2 regions of the Arthrobacter citreus genome follow, and region 2 is predicted to be linked to the other one. Evidence: riboswitches for the same ligand, from Rfam matches in the RefSeq annotation. Region 2 holds a riboswitch; the other holds the start of a gene.
What was found. Region 2 has a riboswitch for cyclic di-AMP ahead of AAE021_RS06815 (LysM peptidoglycan-binding domain-containing protein). Riboswitches for the same ligand answer to the same signal wherever they lie in the genome.
Positions count from the first base shown of each region.

Region 1: another riboswitch for cyclic di-AMP. It lies ahead of AAE021_RS13155 (NlpC/P60 family protein); the one in region 2 lies ahead of AAE021_RS06815 (LysM peptidoglycan-binding domain-containing protein).

Region 1 is NZ_CP151657.1:2,853,877-2,863,008, forward strand. It holds gene AAE021_RS13120 (sensor histidine kinase) at 1-261, shown strand, start outside; gene fdhD (formate dehydrogenase accessory sulfurtransferase FdhD) at 314-1,141, opposite strand; gene AAE021_RS13130 (molybdopterin molybdotransferase MoeA) at 1,272-2,570, opposite strand; gene AAE021_RS13135 (DUF6457 domain-containing protein) at 2,560-2,850, opposite strand; gene mobA (molybdenum cofactor guanylyltransferase) at 2,892-3,587, opposite strand; gene AAE021_RS13145 (HNH endonuclease) at 3,584-4,084, opposite strand; gene AAE021_RS13150 (NlpC/P60 family protein) at 4,294-5,106, opposite strand; gene AAE021_RS13155 (NlpC/P60 family protein) at 5,140-5,985, opposite strand; cyclic di-AMP (ydaO/yuaA leader) riboswitch at 5,989-6,151, opposite strand; gene AAE021_RS13160 (M23 family metallopeptidase) at 6,272-7,042, opposite strand; cyclic di-AMP (ydaO/yuaA leader) riboswitch at 7,045-7,255, opposite strand; gene AAE021_RS13165 (metal-dependent transcriptional regulator) at 7,321-8,019, opposite strand; gene serC (phosphoserine transaminase) at 8,268-9,132, shown strand, end outside.
Region 2 is NZ_CP151657.1:1,485,700-1,494,831, forward strand. It holds gene AAE021_RS06785 (ABC transporter permease) at 1-581, opposite strand, end outside; gene AAE021_RS06790 (ABC transporter ATP-binding protein) at 583-1,347, opposite strand; gene AAE021_RS06795 (sensor histidine kinase) at 1,503-2,780, shown strand; gene AAE021_RS06800 (response regulator transcription factor) at 2,768-3,412, shown strand; gene AAE021_RS06805 (GNAT family N-acetyltransferase) at 3,409-5,019, opposite strand; gene AAE021_RS06810 (hypothetical protein) at 5,239-5,841, shown strand; cyclic di-AMP (ydaO/yuaA leader) riboswitch at 6,177-6,328, shown strand; gene AAE021_RS06815 (LysM peptidoglycan-binding domain-containing protein) at 6,332-7,255, shown strand; gene AAE021_RS06820 (hypothetical protein) at 7,418-8,035, opposite strand; gene AAE021_RS06825 (HAMP domain-containing sensor histidine kinase) at 8,093-9,132, opposite strand, start outside.

The DNA of each region.
Region 1 (9,132 bases), 1.4 Mb from region 2:
GACGTGGTCAAGACGAAGTCCGGCCCGCAGGTCCGGGTCAGGATCGCGGACACGGGGATTGGAATCCCCGAAGTGGAGATCCCGAAGCTGTTCCGGCGGTTTTTCCGGGCTTCCAATGCAACGGCTGCAGCAATTCCCGGCACCGGTCTCGGCCTGGCGATCGTGCAGGACATCGTCCTTCAGCACGGTGGGGAACTGGACATCGACTCAGTGATGGGACAGGGCACCACGGTAACCGTGCACATTCCAGCCCGGCGCTGACCCGGCCCGCTGCCGGTGACGGGCGCCGACCCGGCCCGTTGCCGGTGACGGGTCAGACGGAAATCCGCTCCGGAAACGCGTAGCAGTTCAGCGACGCACCACGGCTGAAGCCGACCAACGTCATTCCGGCGTCGGAGGCCAGCTCCACTGACAGTGACGACGGAGCGCTGACGGCCGCCAGCAGGGGAATTCCTGCCAGCTGTGCCTTCTGCACCAGTTCAAAGGATGCACGGCCGGAAACCTGCAGGACGGTTCCGCGCAGCGGCAGCTTGCCGGCCCGCAGGGCCCATCCCACCACTTTGTCCACCGCATTGTGCCGTCCTACGTCTTCGCGCAGGCACAGCAGTTCCCCTTCGGCGGTGAACAGGCCGGCGGCGTGGACCCCGCCGGTGCGGTCAAACACTTTCTGGTTCCGGCGCAGCTGGTCCGGCAGCGCTGACAGCACCGCAAGCGGAACGCGCACGTCATCCTCGCCGAGGGAGAAGTGGGAGGACTTGCGGACCGCCTCAATGGACGCAGTGCCGCAGATCCCGCAGGAGCTGGACGTATAGACGTGGCGTTCCATGGCAGTGTCCGGAAGGGCGGTGCCCGGCCGAAGCTGTACGTCCACAACGTTGAAGGTTTGCTGTCCGGACTCGTCAACGCCTGCACAGTACCGAAGGCTGATCAGCTGCCCCGGATCCCAGATAATTCCTTCCGAGACCAGGAACCCGGCAACGAGATCAAAGTCGTCGCCGGGCGTCCGCATCGTGACAGTGAAGGATCGGCCCTCCACGCGGATCTCCAGCGGTTCCTCGCCGGCCAACACGTCTTCGCGCTTGGTGACCGTTCCATCCGTTCGGAATTTTGTGATCTGGCTCCGCCTGGTTACCCGTCCCATTCCGTCTCCTTCACCGCTGTGTTTCTCAACCCGTGTCCTGTTCAGCAGCACCGTTGGCGGCGCGCCGTTTCAGCGCCGGCCGCCTGACCCATTCAAACGCAGGGTCCCGGCCGGCGCCATCCCCGCCCCGCTAGTGAGCCGGGGGTTCCTTGACGGTCCATGGCAGCGGCAGGGCCGTGATCGCTTCGTCCTTGGTGCACCCGGCCTCCGGAATGACCATCACGGCGTCCGCGTCGGCAATGCCCCGCAGCATTCCCGACCGGAAGTACGGCGAAGGAAGGGCCCGCCCGTTCTCGATCCTGCAGGGGACCAGCCGGGTGCGTCCCGGAAGCGGCTCGATGTCCACGCCCACCAGCACATGGCGCTCCGGCGACAGCGGAGCGCCACGAAGCCCGTCCAGCAGCGGCGACAGCACGGTGAACACCGCCATCATTGCGGCGAGCGGGTTGCCCGGCAGCGCCACGAGCAGCCGGCCGTCCGGAAGGCGGGCCAGCATAGTGGGGTGGCCGGGACGCATCGCGATGCCGTTGATCAGCATTTCAGCGTCCATATCCTCCAGCGCCTGGCGCAGGTGGTCCGCCTCGGAGCGTCCGGTGCCACCAGTGGTAATGAGGACGTCCCCGGAGGACATGGCAATGGAGGTTTCATCCGTAGCGTCGGTGCTCAATGCGGCCAGCACGTCCTCGTAGCGGTCCGACAGGCGCCGGACAACATCCATCCGTCCGCCCAGCATGGCCACCAGCTGGGGAAGCTGCGGACCGAAGGTGTCCCGCACCTGGCCGGACTCGGGCAGTCCGTATTCAATAACCTCGTCGCCCGTCAGCAGCAGCGACACCCGGGGGGCCCGGAGCACCGGCAAGGTGTCGTGCCCACAGACTGCGGCCAGGGCAATGTGCGCCGGATTCAGCAGTGTTCCGCGCGTAATCGTTACTTCCCCGGCCGCTGCCTCTTCGCCGGCTGGCCGGATGTGTTCACCACGCCGGGGTTCGTCAGCGCGGGCCGAACTATTGAGTGACAGCACCGGGCTGTCCCCGCCGGAAAGCACACCGCTTTCGGACCGCAGCACACTGTGGGCTCCGGCCGGAATCATCCCGCCGGTCAGGATGCCAACGGCTTGGCCCGGCTGCAGCGGGCGCCGTCCGGACTCCTTGTGGATTTGCCACCGCTCGGTCTTTGGCTCCTGATGCGTCACCAGCTTCCACGGCGGCGGGCCGGAAACGGCCCAGCCATCCATCGCCGACGACGCATAGTGCGGAACGGGCTGCAGAGCAGTAACGTCCTCGGCGAGGACCTGCCCGAGCGCCTCGGCCAGCGGCACCGTCTCAAAGGGCAGCGGCCGGCCCGCCGAGAAGGCTACGCTCCGGGCCTGCTCCCAGGGTGAGTTGGGCTGAAGCGGCAGTATGACGGGGGTGGAATTGTCAGTTGTCATCGAAGTCTCCGGTCTCACCGTAGTTTTTGCATTCGCGGGCTGCCACGCGCATCGCTGCTCCCATGGCGACGGCGTCGTCAGCCTGTCCGCTGCCCGCCGCCATTCCTGCCGCGAATCCGGCCACAAAAGTCGTCAGCGGGGCAGCGGGGCGCACCACCGAATGGGCCGCATCGGATGCCAGCTGCAGCACTGCCCCAACGTCCACCGCGATTCCTTCCAGCTCCAAGGCGGTGAGCAGCCTGCCGACCCACGCTTCGAGTTGTTCTTCCTGGCTTGCCATTTACTGCTCCTCTGCTGGCCTTCATCCGCACGCTGCGGGCCTTATGTCTGTGCGGGACGGGCGGCTTCCACCGACCAGCGCCGGGCATCCTCCCACGTGTCAACATCCGCTGTGCTGTGGGCGGGCACCCTGACGTCCCTCCTCTGCACCCTAGCAAGGAGCGTCTTCATCGATAGATTCACCAAGCCGCCGGGCCTGTCGAACCGGCGTACGGCGTCATCCAGCTGAACGCTCCTGTACAGCGCGGCCAGCGGCTGGGCCCTTCCGGTCTCATCGAGCGCCACGAGCGATTCCGGCGGGCTGCCGGGGGTTGTCCCGTCCCGGGCCTCCTCAGCCCCGCCCTCGGCCAGCAGCGTTTCGACGGCCGCGGAGATGAACGGCATGTCGCAGGCGAGAACCAGCGTCCAGTCGGGCGTGCGGCGCCCGGCTTCGGCGTCGAGGGCCAAGAGTGCCTTGAAGGCCGTGGCTACCGCTGCGGCCGGGCCGGAGAACGGCGGGTCCTCCCGCACCAGCACAGCGTGCGTGCCGGCTTCCCGCAGTACTTCGGAGAGACTATCGGGGCCGGCTACGGCCACTGTGGAAGCCCCTGCGGAGGCTTCCAACGCGACACCCAGCAGGGTACGGCCCGACACGCGCAGCAGGGCCTTGGGTTCCCCTTCCAGCCGTGACGACCGGCCACCGGCAAGGATAACGGCGTTGAAACCGGGAAATTTCCCCTCGTTCGAAGAAACCGTCATGCGGCAGTGCCGGCGTCAAGGAATTCATTCCACTGGGGTGCCGGCCGCTCGAGTTCACGGATCTGCCAGCGCGCTCCCCGCGGGGGCTGGGGCAGAAAGCGCAGCTGCCACCCCAGCTGGCTCAGCGTCCTGTCGCCCTTGGCGTTGTTGCAGCGAAGGCAGCAGGCCACCATGTTCTCCCAACTGTCGTTGCCTCCCCTGGATTTCGGGAGGACGTGGTCCACCGTCGAAGCGGCCTTACCGCAGTAGGCACACTGATGCCCGTCTCGGCGCAGGACTCCGCGCCGGGTGGCGGCAGTGCCTTCCCGGTACGGGATCTTCACGTACCGGTGCAGCAGGATCACGGACGGCCGGGCAAGGATCTCGGTGGGACCCACCACCGGATCACCGCTCTCCGCAATCACGCTGGCCTTGCCGGACAACACCAGCACCAGCGCCCGGCGGAAGCTCACTACGGCCAGCGGCTCGTAGCCTGCGTTCAGAACAAGAGTGCGCATGCACATTCCTCTTCGCATGCCGGTCCGCCGGCGGAACCATCTCGCTGGCGGAAGACGATACTTCGAATGATAAGGAAAAGAGTATGCCCGGATCCGGGTCTTGGCCATTTACAGCGGCACCACCATCGTTAAACGCGTCAAGGGCTCCTCCAGAAGGAGGAACCCTTGACGGCCGGCGGTATACCGGTGGTGCGACGCGTGACGGCGCTTTAGCCAACCCGGATGTAAACGCCTCCGGAGCCAAGCTCGGCCGGTGCCACAACGGTCGAATTGCCGTTGAAACCACCGTGGATGGCCTGGCCGTTGCCGATGTAGACAGCGATATGGGCCATTCCCATGCCACCGTCTGCGTAGTAGATCAGGTCGCCGGGAACTGCCTGCGAAGCACTGACGGTGCTGCCCAGGGACAGGTAACCGGCAGGCCAGTCATGGAAGCTGATTCCGGCTGCAGCCAGCGAGTTGGTGACAAGCATGGTGCAGTCCTGCGACACGCCAAGCTGCGCATAGGCGGCCGCGGCGATGATTGCCGCAGTGCCCGACGACGCGGCAGGGGCTTCCTGCTGAGCAGCTCCGGCAGTGCCGGAGGATGCCAATGCGGCGTTCTCGGACTGCAGCGGCTGCGCAGCGTCCGGCGCTGCATTCTCAGCAGGCGCTGCGTTCTCGGCCTGCACTGTGTTGTCGGCCTGCACGGCGATCTGCGGCTGCACCGCAGCATCAGGCGCCACAATGACGCCGGCCACTGCGGGGCGGTCGAAGTTCACGGTGGCCGTATCGGGCACTGTCAGCGGGGCAGCGGCCGACAGGTCCAGGGCGCTGGTCTGGACGTCGCGGACCAGGTGGTCCGATCCGGAGGCGTTGGCAGCGACGCCGGAGCTCAGGACAAGTCCTGATGCTGCGACGACTACCGCCGCCTGGCGTCCAACCGTACCCGCGTTGGCGGTTACGGCGTGGGCCAGCGCGGTCAGGGGCGCGGTGCGTTCCACCGGCGCCCGGTGGCGGGCGCGCTCAGTTGTAGATGACATGCGGGGGCGATCTCCGGTATCTGGCAACTGGGCTTAGCTGACGCGGACGAAGCTTGCGCCGCCGAGGTAGGACAGCGGGTGCAGAACGGTGTTCATGCCGTCGAAGCCGCCGCTGATGACCTGGCCGTTGCCAACGTAGATCGCTACGTGGCCGGAGGTGATGACGAGGTCGCCGGGCTCGGGCGAGCCGACAACGGAGCCGTATGCGTAGAACTGTGCCGGTGCGAGGTCTCCGACGGACTTGCCGATGGAGCGCAGTGCGTTCTCGACCATGGCGGTGCAGTCCTGGGCAACGCCAATCTGGCCGTATGCGGAGGCCACAAGAGCTGCGCCGACACCGCTGGAGGCAACGGGTGCCGGAGCGGGTGCGGGTGCGGCGGGTGCTGCAGTTGCCGGCGCCGGCGTGTTGGCTGCCGGTGCTGCGGCGGGCGCTGCATAAGCGGTGGTGGCTGCGGCCTGCTGGGTCTGCACAGTTGCGGCCTGCTGGGCCTGCTGTGCCTGGGCAGCTGCCTGCTCCTGCGCAACTACTGCGGCGGCTGCAGCGGCTTCTTCAGCGGCAACCTGTGCACGGTAGTCAGCACCGGAAACCGAGGAAACGGATTCAAGTGTTGCCAGTTCGAACGGGGCCTGGGCGGAAACCGAAACGGCTCCGGTTGCGGTGACCGCGCTCAGCGGGGTGGCTTCAAGCGCCTGGCGGTCGGTGCTGACGGCTGCCTGGGCGGGCAGACCCGCGGCCAGAACGAGGCCGGAAGCGGCGACGACGACGGCGGCCTGGCGGCCAAGGTTTCCAGCATTGGAGGTTACGGCCCGGGATAGAGCTGAAATCGGGCTCGTCTGGGTGGTGGCCGCGCGACGACGGCCATGAGCTACTGATGACACAAGTTTGCCTCTCCCAATGCCTACGAGGTGAGCTGTCGGATTCGGATGGGAGTCACCCGGCTGCTGGACCGTAAGGCCCGTGCAACTTAACCCCTAGGGCTTCTTGCGAAACCCGAATGTGGTTCCCCCGCCTCTGCCATGCGATGTTGCGAACGGATCTCAAACAGTGGCAGAGCTCGGCGATCTGTTCGAGAGTGCCCGATCTTTGGCCGATCAGGCACGAGGACGAGCGTACAACAACATTCCGTGAATGTCACGTTCCGGTCACGGAATGATTATCCTGCGGTCACAACCAGCCGAGCGGATCGACTACGTCGCCGTTAACCATGACCTCAAAGTGCAGATGGCAGCCCGTGGAGGCGCCCGTGGTGCCGCTGGCACCCACCAGGTCTCCGCGCTCCACCGTGGCGCCTACGCCCACGGCAAGGTTGGACATGTGGTTATAAGTGGTCTCCACGCCGTTGCCGTGGTCCACGACCACGCGGTTCCCGCCGCCGCCTGCGTGCCAGCCGGCGAAGGTGACCGTGCCGGAAGCGGCGGCCGTGACGTCGGTGCCGCACGCGGCGGCAAAGTCCTGGCCACGGTGCAGTTCGCCGGCGCTTCCCGTGATGGGACTGACCCGGTAACCGAATCCTGAGGTCTGCACCAGGTCAGCTGCCAGCGGGGTTGCCAGGGTGCCCTTGGTGGCGCCTGCCGCGATCTCGGAGCCGGAGGCCACCACGACCTGGCGCAGCTTCGCATCCGGATCGAACTTGCTGCTCAAGGCAGCGCGCTCGAAGTCCACGCTCGCGTTGGGATCAGCGGAAACCACTGCTTCTTCAACGGCGGCGGGCTGCATTTCCTGCACCGGTTCGCTGACGGCTGCAGTGGTGGGGAGGGCGACGGTCAGGATCAGACCCGATGTCGCTGCGGTGATGGCGACCTTCTGTGCTGCATCACCGAGGGAAACGGATTTTGTTTCGGCCCGGCGGCGGCCGGAAGCCTGGCCGTTCCTCGGGCGTGGAGCCGTAGCCGGTGCGGACGCTCGGCGCCTGCCCGGGGCAGCATGCTTCGACAAGGTATACCTCTCTCATATGCCTGCGAAGTTAGCTGTCGGATTCGAGTAGAGAAACTCGGCCCCGCACGCACCACGAACGCAGCGAATGCGGCGTCGTGCTGATGCTGGAGGCTTCACCCCAAGGCAGCCTTGGCTGCCAGTTGATGGGTCCTCCGCCCCTGCCTGAACGGTCTGTAGTTCCGGGCCAGTGGCAGGGTTCGGCGGAAGGCCCGGATAACGGTGTTATTTCAACGTCAGTAAGTCACTATAGGGGACACAGGCCAAAAGAGACCATTCCGTTATCCGGCGGTGGATACAAACACGTGCGAGGCCACCTCCGGAGGCAGCTCCAGGGCTCCTTCAATGCCGGGCACCCGGACCGAAATGTATCCGGCCACAACTTCCGCCGTCAGCGCAGCTCCGGGGCGCAGTCCCGCCTCGTCCAGCTGGGTTAGCAGTTCCGGTTCCACCTGCACCGGCTCGGCGAGCCGGACCAGCTTCAGCTTGGTGCCGGGCTCCGCGGCCGCGACGGCGGCAACGAGGTTGGTGACCCCGTCATGGAAGAGCTCTGCGGCTACTCCTCCGATTTGTTCCAGTCCCGGAATGGGATTGCCGTACGGCGATTCGGTGGGGTGGCCCAGCAGGTCATACAGCCGGCGTTCCACCCGTTCGCTCATGACGTGTTCCCAGCGGCAGGCTTCGTCATGGACGTAGGCCCAGTCAAGGCCAATGACGTCCGCCAGCAGCCGTTCAGCCAGCCGGTGCTTGCGCATCACTTCCGTGGCACGCCGGCGGCCCAGCTCGGTGAGCTCCAGGTGCCGGTTTCCGGAAACCACCACCAGACCGTCACGCTCCATCCGCCCGATCGTCTGGGACACCGTTGGCCCGGAGTGGCGCAGCCTTTCCGCGATCCTGGCCCGGAGAGCGACAATGTTCTCCTCCTCGAGCTCCAGAATGGTTCGCAGGTACATCTCAGTGGTGTCGATGAGGTCCGTCATGGCAGGGCCGCTCCTATTACTCGTGCGGAAGAATACTCGTGCGAAAGATTCAGGAGAACAACGGCGGACGCCGCCGCCAGAGGTCATTATTGCCCCTCACGTTAGCTTATTTGTACGGAGTGCAGATAATCCCGCCCACCCCGTGGAAGGTGTGCAACGGTGTGTTCACGAATGGCTGGGAAGCAGGCCGGTGGGGCAGAATGGAAAGGCACATCAGAGCACCCTGCCTACCGCTTGGAGCGAAACCCATGGGCGAAACCGCCGCACTTAAGATCCCCGCTGAACTGCTTCCACTGGACGGACGGTTCGGAGCCGGGCCGTCGAAGGTGCGTCCGGAACAAATGGAGGCACTGGCCCTCGCCGGCACCAACCTGCTGGGCACGTCGCACCGGCAGGCTCCCGTCCGGAACCTCGTCGGCAGCATCCGCGAAGGGCTTTCGGACCTCTTCAATGCCCCTGACGGCTATGAGGTCGTGCTGGGCGTCGGTGGATCCACCGCTTTCTGGGACGTGGCGTCCTTCGGCCTCGTGGAGAACAAGGCCCAGCACCTCTCCTTCGGTGAATTCGGCTCCAAGTTCGCCGCCGCCACCAACAAGGCTCCCTTCCTTGCCGCTTCCTCCATCATTAAGGCCGAGCCGGGGACACGTCCGGAGCCGGTGGCTGAAGCAGGAGTGGACGTCTATGCCTGGCCCCAGAACGAAACATCCACCGGCGTCGCCGCACCAGTGCGCCGGGTGGCCGGGGCCGACGACGGCGCCCTGGTCCTGATCGACGCAACCTCCGCCGCCGGTGGCCTGCAGGTGGACCTCGCGGAATCCGATGTGTACTACTTCGCGCCCCAGAAGAACTTTGCCTCCGACGGCGGCCTGTGGCTGGGCATGTTCTCCCCCGCCGCACTGGAACGTGCAGCACGGATCAATTCCTCGGACCGGTGGATTCCGGACTTCCTGAACCTGCAAACGGCCATCGACAACTCGAAGCTGAACCAGACCTACAACACGCCGTCGCTCTCCACGCTGGTGACGCTCAATGCGCAGGTTCAGTGGCTCAACGCCAGCGGCGGGCTCAAATTCGCGGCGGAACGCACGGCGGATTCGGCCGGCCGGGTTTACT
Region 2 (9,132 bases):
GCTGCCGCACCTTCGGCGCTGAGGAAAACGGCCGGTTCCGCGGTGCGGGTTTCCGCACCCTGTTCCGGAGACACGATGCCGGACACGGTGTACCCGGACGGCTCACCGCCGTGGCTCAGGATGATTGTGCTGCCCGGGTCCACGTTGAAGGAGTCGTCCACCGCCACCTCATCCTGCTTAAGGGGAGCGTTCCCTGAGCTGAGCGCATAAGGGGCGAGGGCGGCGGCATCCCACCCCGCTGCGGACACTGCGGAGCCTTCCGCCGTGGCCAGGGGAATCTCGACGGTTCCCACGGCTTTTTCAACGCCGGGTACGGCGTCAATCTCCGCCATCGTTCCTTCGGAAAGCAGGACGCGCTCGGCGAAGGGCGCATCCATGTCTTCCACAACGGGATGCGACTGCGGGGCGCCCACAACGACGTCGGCGCCCTGGAACCGCTGGGCGGCGATGCCGCCGCGCATTCCGGATTCAATCAGGACACCCATGGCGGTGATCAGTGCTGCGCACAGGAAGACGGCGACGAACACTCCGGCGAAGCCGCCGCGGTGGTATCGGATTGATGCTTTGGCAAGAGAAAACATTTCAGTGCTCCCCAAGGTTGGCCATGCGTTCGCTGACATCGAGGGCGGTGGCTCCGGTCATGCTGCCATCGAGCCGTCCGTCAGCAAGGAAAATGACGGTGTCCGCGTGGCCGGCGGCCACGGGATCGTGGGTGACCATGACAACCGTTTGGCCCAGGACCGAAACGGTGTGCCGGAGCAGGTTCAGCACCTGGCGGGCGGTGCCGGAGTCGAGGGCGCCGGTGGGTTCATCTGCGAAGACGGCGTCGGGCCGGGTGATCAGGGCACGGGCAATGGCCGCGCGCTGCTGCTGGCCGCCGGAAAGCTCCTGCGGCTTCCGCTCCCCCAGCCCGGCCAGCCCCACGGCCTCCAGCACGTACTCGAGCCATGCGTCGTCGGTCCCCCGCCCGGCGAGCAGCAGCGGCAGGGTGACGTTCCGGGCCACCGACAGCTGCGGCAGCAGGTTGTAGGACTGGAAGACAAAACCGACATGGTCCCGGCGCAGGCGGGTCAGCGCTTTGCTGCGCATTCCGGAGATCTCGGTGCTTCCCAGCAGCACCCGGCCGCTGTCCGGGACATCGAGCCCGGCGGCGCACTGCAGCAGTGTGCTCTTGCCCGAGCCGGAGGGGCCCATGACGGCGGTGAACGTTCCGGCTGGAACGGCGAGGGAAATGTCGCGGAGGGCCGGCACCGTGGTGCTGCCGGAGCGGTAGCTCTTGGAGACGCCCTGCAGCTGCAGGGCGGCCGGAGTTGTGGGATCGGTGAATTCAGAGGGATCGGAAAACATGGGTTCATCCTTTGCGCGGGTTCAGTGATGGTGGAGATCTTTGCTTCCATCGACGCTACGGAGATCCGCATCGGTATCCGATACAGCCAACGGGCCGGTTTGGGGTATAGCTGGCTATACCGACAGCGCGTGGGCGCTCGGGCATAATTCATCAGGTGATACTCCCCAGCCGTGCCAGCCTGCAGACCCGTCTCCGGGATGCGGCCTTCCTCCTGCGCGAGGGCGGATACTGGCTGGGGACGTTGGGAGTGCTGATCGCCGGTGTGGTGCTGCTCCCATTCATCGCCCTGGGTGTGGGGCTTTACGCGGTTCCGGGACTGCTGGAAGCCCTGGACCGGCTCGCCGCCGGGGCACAGGACCGGGCGGCCAAATTCTCGTCCGCCGTGATCCCCTTTGACCGCCGCCGTTTAACCGGCCGCTACTCCTTCGCCCAGCTGGCGGCTCTGCTGAGTGCTCCGGAGTCCAAACGCGACTTCTCCTGGCTTCTGTTCCACGGCGCCTTTGCCTTCCTGGCGGGCGCACTCGCCGTGGCGCTGCCCCTGGGCGCGGTGCTGTACATAGTGGCTGCCCCGTTCTGGCCCCTGTTCCCGCCGGAGGCTCCGCTGGAGCTGACAGTAACCATCCACAGTTGGGGGGAAGCCGTCCTCACCATGCTGCTGGGCGCGGTTTACGGGGCTGCCGCATGGCTTCTTCTTCCGTGGATGGCCCGGCGGATCAGCCAAGGCACGCTGGCCATCCTCTCTCCCCGCCGCTATGCCGATCTGTCCCAGCGGATTTCGGAGCTTTCGGCGGCCCGTGCCAGCGCCCTCGCCGCCCACGCGGCGGAGCTGCGCCGCATTGAGCGGGAACTGCACGACGGCGCGCAGAACCGGCTGGTCGGCGTCGTCATGATGCTCGGACTCGCCCAGCGTGCTGCCGAGACCGATCCGGCCGCCGCCGTGCCCTTTATCGGCCGGGCCCAGGACGCGGCCTCCGAAGCACTAGCCGGCCTGCGGGCCGCCGTGCACGACATCTATCCGCCGGTCCTGGACGAACTGGGACTGGGCGGTGCGGCCTCGGCGCTGACCAGCCGGTCCCCCATACCCTGCACGCTGACCGTTGACGGGCTTCAGCGAGCACCCGCGGCCGTGGAATCGGCCGCCTACTTTGTCCTGGCCGAGGCGCTGACCAACGCGGCCAAGCACTCCGATGCGGCACGGATAGACGTGGTCCTGCAGACCGAATCAACCCCTCGGGAGGATGTCCTGGTGATACAGGTGAACGACGACGGCCGCGGAGGTGCGCGGGTGGGCGCTGCGGAGACAACAAACGGTTCGGGAACCGGTCTGTCCGGCATCGCCCGGCGTGCCGCTGCCTTTGGCGGCAGGCTGGTGCTGACCAGTCCGGTTGGCGGACCGACGACGGTAAGGGTGGAACTGCCATGCGCCTTCTGATTGCCGAGGATGATGCGCTGCTGCGGGCCGGACTGGAGTTGCTGCTGCGGGGAGAGGGTTTTGACGTGGTGGGCTCGTGGGACAACGCCGATGACCTGTTGGCGGCCTTTGAACCAGGAATCGCCGACGGCGCCGTCCTTGATGTGCGGATGCCGCCCACCTTCACGAATGAAGGGTTAAAGGCGGCCCTGGAACTGCGCGCACGGGTCCCCGATTTTCCCGTCCTTGTCCTGTCCGCCTATGTCGAGGACCGTTACGCCAGCAGGCTGCTGGCCTCCGGTGCGCAGGGCGTGGGCTACCTGCTCAAGGAACGCGTGGGCAACGTCGGGGAATTTGTTGACGGGCTGCGCCGCGTGTCCTCCGGCGGAACGGTCATGGATCCCGAGGTCATCGCCCAGCTGTTCAGCCGGCGCAGCAACCGGGACCCCATCAGGTCCCTGACTCCCCGGGAGTTCGAAGTTCTGGGGCTTGTTGCAGAGGGGCTCGGCAATACGGCCATCGCTTCGGCCATTTCCGTTTCGGAAACTGCTGTCAGCAAACACATCGGCAATATCTTTGCGAAGCTGGGGCTGGCCCAGTCGGACAGCGGCCACCGGCGGGTGCTCGCCACCCTGGCGTACCTGCGGTCCTAGTCCCCTCGAAGCAGTGCCTGAATCTCCGCCAGCGGTCCCCAGACCCCCTCCTCGGAGTTTGCGACAAGTGCCAGGGTGATGTCCGGCTCCGGAGAGTAGCTCAGGAACGCACTGGCCCCGGCGTTAATGCCTTCTTTGTACATCAGGCCGGTCTGCCCGCGCGCGTCAAGCCTGAACTCCAGCCCGTAACCGTAGTGAAGCTCACCGGCGTCGAGGTCTGAGTGCTTGACCTTCGGAGCCAGGAACGCCGCAGTGGATTCTGCGGACAGCAGCCTGCCGCCCCGGACAGCATCGAGGAAACGGACCAGGTCAGCGGAGGTTGAGTGGGCACCGCCGTCCGGGGAACCGATCGGCGGGTAGCTGAAGATGTTCTGCCGCCAGGAGATCACCGCGCCTGCGTCGTTGCGGACCGGGTCCCACCCCTCGGCCACGTTCGGCACGGCTTCCCGCAGGGAAAAGAAGCCTGAATCCCGCATGTCTGCGGCAGCGAAGACTTGTTCCCGAACGTAGTCCCGGTAGCTCACTCCTGTCACCGCCTCCAGCGCCAGCCCGGCGAGGATGTAGCCGCAGTTGCAGTAGCGGCAGCCTTCGCCCGGGGCGAAGTTCGGCTCCTTGTGGACAAACTGCGGCAGGAAGTCAGCGGTCTCGGTGACCGAATAGGAGGGACGGTCCGTCCAGAGTTCCTCGTAGGATTCGCCGGCTTCCTCATCGGCGTCGTCTCCGATGCCCGAGGTGTGGCTCAGGAGCTGGCCAAGCGTGATCGCGGGGTCCACCCGGGTGCCGTCCAGTTCCACAAAACGCCCAATGGGGGTGTTCAGCTCCAGCGTCCCGGCGTCCACCTGCTGCAGGACGGCCACAGAGGTGAACAGCTTGGTGACGGAGGCGACGTCGAACCGTGTGCCCAGCGTTACCGGCACGTTCCAGCGCCGGGAGGCCACACCGTAGGCCCCTTCGAGAAGGATGCTGCCGCCCCGGGACAGCTGGATGGTTCCGGAAAACTCATCCCGGTCGGCGGCGGTCCGCAGGATTAGGTCCACGGCTGAGGCATCAAGGTCCGGGGCCGGAGCCGTGGCGCCCGCAGTGGTGCCCCTCCTTGCGTCAAGCTGCCAAATTTCCTCGCCGTCAGAGTCGACCCGGCCTGTTCGCGCCAGACCCAGATGGGCAGCCACCGCAGCGGAGGACGCATTGCCGGGGTGGATGCCGGCGCAAAACCGCCCCACGCCCTGCCGGATCAGCCACTCCACCATGGCACCAGCCGCTTCCGTGGCATAGCCTCGACCCTGATGTTCCCGACCCATAACCCAGGCCAGGTCCGCTGCCCGGCCGCCGGCAGCGACAGTAGCCTGAACAAAGCCTGCGGCGGATCCGGTGCCCTGCTCCCGAATAACCCAGTTCAGCCACGTTTCAACCCCCGACGGGTCCCCGCCGGATTGGAGGACATAACGGTGACTCAGTCCTTCCAGTGTGGGCGGCTCGCCTCCGGTGAATTCGTAAAGCCCGGGATGGGCGAGGACCGGCACCATTTCGACGGCATGGTCCGGGAGCAGCGGTTCAAGAATCAGTCTGCTGGTTTGAAGAACCGTGCCGGCGCCACTTTGGCTGATCATCGAAGCTTTCCTTACCTCTGCGTCTTTGCGGCGGTTGTTTTACCCCGTTACATCATGGCGCAATTGCCTGGTGCCGCTGTATTAGTTTGAAGTGTGAAGTTTCCACTGTGCTCACGCTCCTTGGAGCGGCAATGCCCTGGCGGAGACGGGTAGGCTGGGAGTGCTCCCGGTTCCAGCTGATAGTAAGGTCCCGGCCAGATGACTAAGGAAGAGAACAACATGCCAACTCCTCAGCGAACCGATGCCGACAGTATTCGCCAGGATTTTGGTTTCCTCACCGTTGCTGAAGTGCTGCAACTTTGCGCAACTCAGCAGATACTGGATCCTTCGTCAACGCTGATTTCGGCAAAAGTGCAGCTGGGCGAAGGAAACGTTTTTTATCCGGGCGTCGTCCTTCAGGCCGATTCTGAGAGTTCCTGCGTTATCGGACACCGCAATGTGTTTTATCCGGGCGCCTTTGTCTCCGCCGAGCATGGCGGAATGATCCTGATGGGCTCCGACATCACGCTCGGCCCCGGCAGCGTGCAGCTCAAGGCTGGCCGTGGAGATGCCGTGGCTGTGGGCGACAGTGCCCGCCTGGCCAACGGCCCCGTGGTGACGGGCCGCTCGGTGCTTGGCTCCGGCTCGCAGGTCCTTGGCGCTGTCGAGGCCGAATCCGTGGTCCTTGCGGACGGCGGGGATTTCCGGTCCGGGCCGCCGGAGAAGCGCGGGGCAGTGCTCAAGGGTGCTGGACTGGTGCGCGATGTGAGGCTGGCACCGGGCGACATCCTTCAGGGGTACGGCAACTTCGCTGTCGCCAACGTGGTCCGCCAAACAAACTAGCCGGACCGGGGCTGGCCCTTCCTGCGGCGTCCGTAAGACCTGTCGTCCATGCCACTCTCCTCCTAGCCGGCCACTGTCACGATCTCAGCAGGCCCGGCCGCTCGAACCAGGCAACGACCACCGGAGAAATGCGGAAACTGCGGCGCGATCAGCGCGGCAAGCCGTGGCCCATGGTGCCATAGCCCACGCATAGCACAAAGAGGCGACACTCACACGCATCTGCGAGGTCCGTTACTAAATAGTTATCCTCCCGTAATCCTCTTGTAGCGTAGTGGACGTGCCGTTATCTGAAGCGGCTCCCTTGGCTTGTTACCTAGCTCTGCCGCTGGTCAAGGTCCACAGATATACACACTTCGGCAGAGGCGGGGGAACCACAAACGGGTTCCTTTGAATCCTTGGGGTTAAGTCAGCCAGAGGTTTCTACGGCTGACCGGGTGACTCCCATCCGCATCCGACAGCTCACCTCGCAGGTATCGGGAGAGGTAACTCAATGTCTTTCAATAACACTCGTGGACGTCACCGTGCCGAGACCGCCGGAATGTGGTCCGCACTTGCGAACGCCACCAGCGGCAAAGCACGCACCATCGGCAGCACCGCTGCCTTCGTGGCAGCAGGTTCCGGCCTGATGCTCGGTATGGCGGCTCCGGCCTCTGCCGGTGTCATCGCCAATGACTCATCCGAGTTCTACAGCGCACCTGCCGCTGTTTCCGCCCCCGTTGCTGCTCCGGCAGCAGCTCCCGCAGCCGCTCCGGCAGCCGCTCCGGCAGCTTCCGGTTCCACTCACGTGGTCCAGTCCGGCGACACGCTGAGCAAGATTGCCGCAACCTACGGCGTGACGCTTGAGGACATCCTGGCCCAGAACGGCCTGTCCCTTGAATCCATCATCTACCCCGGCGATGTCATCACATACGCCGGCGGCGCCGCAGTAGCTCCGGCTGCTGCAGCCGCACCGGCTGCTGCTTACGCGGCACCGGCAGCACCGGCAGCACCGGCAGCAGCGGCAGAAACCGCAGCCGCCGTCGACCTGAGCGGCATCAGCACCCAGGCCTCTTCCGTGACGCCTGCTCCCGCAGCCGGCGTAGCTGCCACGGGCACCAACCAGACCATGCTGAACTCCGCTTTCTCCCAGATGGGTGCCATGCAGGACTGCACCGTGCTGGTGGAAGTTGCCCTCCGGGCAGCAGGACACTCAGTTGGCGATCTGGCCCCGGCACAGCTTGCCGCCTACGGAACTCCGGTCTCTGACCCGATGCCCGGCGACATCATCTACTACGCCGACGGCGGCATGGGCTTTGCCCACATCGCCATCTACATCGGTGACGGCCAGGCCATCCACAGCGGATGGAACGGCAACCAGACTGTTCAGCAGAGCGCTAACGTCGGTTCCGGTGCCTCGTACTACCGCGTAGCCTAATCACGCACCAGTAGATTTACCGCAGGGGCGGGAAGCGAACGGCCCAACCCTCGGTGAAACCACACAAAGAACGCCCGGCCATTTGGCCGGGCGTTCTTTGTGCGTTCGGGCCCCTTGGGCCTTCCGGTTTATTCGGACACGCTGCAGGACGAACAACCCGCATTACGCGGCCGGTTCATCCTGTTCCGGGGTGCTTTCCTCCCGTACGGGAGCATCCTCGGCGGTGTCGTCGTCGGCACCGCGCCCGCCATCGTCGTCCGGGCCACCGTCGTCCGGGCCGCTGCCGTCCGGGCCGTGGCCGCCTCGGTGACTGTCATGGTGGCCGTCCCCGTGCCGGGCGTCGCCCCGTGAGCCCTGATTGCGGGCATCCCCGTCCGTGGACTCCTTACCGGCATCAGCGTCGGCGTCGGGATCGGCATCCGCATCCGCATCCGCATCCGCATTAGAGTCTGGACCGCCGTCCGAGTCTTCGCCGTCGCCGTCGAACCGGGGACCGCGTTCGGGCCGGCCGTCCTGGTCCTCCGCCTCGGCGTTGCTCTCGGCGTCCTGGTTCTGGGCGTCCTGGTTCTGGGCGTCCTGGTTCTGGGCGTCCTGCTGCTCGGTTACTGAGGCTTGCTCCTGATCCGCCGGGGAATCCGCGGTGGCCATGCCGGCAAAAAACGAACCAACCAACAGCGCCAGACCGCCCACAACACCAAGAATCCAACCCAGCGGGCCCCTGGCTTTGTCCCGCAAAGCCATAGTGATAATCACCTCCAAATAGTGGGGTTGCTTACGCATCCATTTTCGAAGCTGATTCTTCGAGGTTTCTTAGCGTCCAGACCAGGTAAGGGTTTTTTAGGGTTCAGACTTGGCAAGCGGCAGTCGGACTTCCACTGCACCTCCACCGCCGGGTGCGGCATTCGGCAATGCGCGGATACTGCCGCCGCAGCGGGCAACAATCTCCGCCACGAGGGCAAGGCCCAATCCATAATGCCGGGACTCCGGTAAACCATCCGGCGTGCGGGTCTGCTCCGAGTCAGCCCGGTGCCGTGTCGAGGCAAACCGCTCGAAGGCATGCGTGCTGAATCCGGGCGGGAACCCGGGGCCGTCGTCCGATACTCGAATGACGGCCTCCCGGCCGCTGCGGCGCACCGACACTCCTACGACAGAACGCGCATAATCCAAGGCATTAGCGCCCAGGGCGGTGAAGATTCGGTGCAGGGCAATCTCCCCGCCAAGGACAATGACATCGGTATCGGGAAGATCAAGTTCCAGGGACAAGTCTCGTCTGTTGGCTTCGGGCTGGAGCGCCCGTACCGCCGACTGTGCAAGGTCAACCAGGTTCACGGGTTCCGTGGCTCCGGTTTGCCGGGGATCCGCAGCCATCAGCAGGTCCTCAAGGATCCCGGTCAGCACCTTGGTGTCGGCGATGACGTCGTCGGCGGCCCGGACCGCATCCGAATTCGCTCCCTCAGAACCCACCGCTTCCGAAGCCTCTCCCCCACCCCCATCAGCTTCACGTTTCGACCCCGATCCGCCTGCATCGGCGATCAGCCGCCGCCGAAGCATTTGCACCCGGGTGCTGAGCAGTGTCAGCGGGGTCCGCAGTTCATGGCTCGCATCAGCCACGAACCGGCGCTGGAGTGCCAGTGCTTCAGCCATCGGACGCATGGCCGCCCGGGCCGCCAGCGCCGAGACGGCTCCGGCCAGGAGGCCTGCAATCACCACGGAGATCACCAGGGCAAAAGCCAGACGGCGCAGCTGGTCAGCGGATTCGCGGGTATCCACTGCCGCTTGGACCACATCCCGGCCGCGGCGGGCCGTCAAAACCTCATAGGTCCGGTCCCCCGCGGCCACCGTATCGCGGCGGGCCTGCCCGGTCTCGGCCACATCCG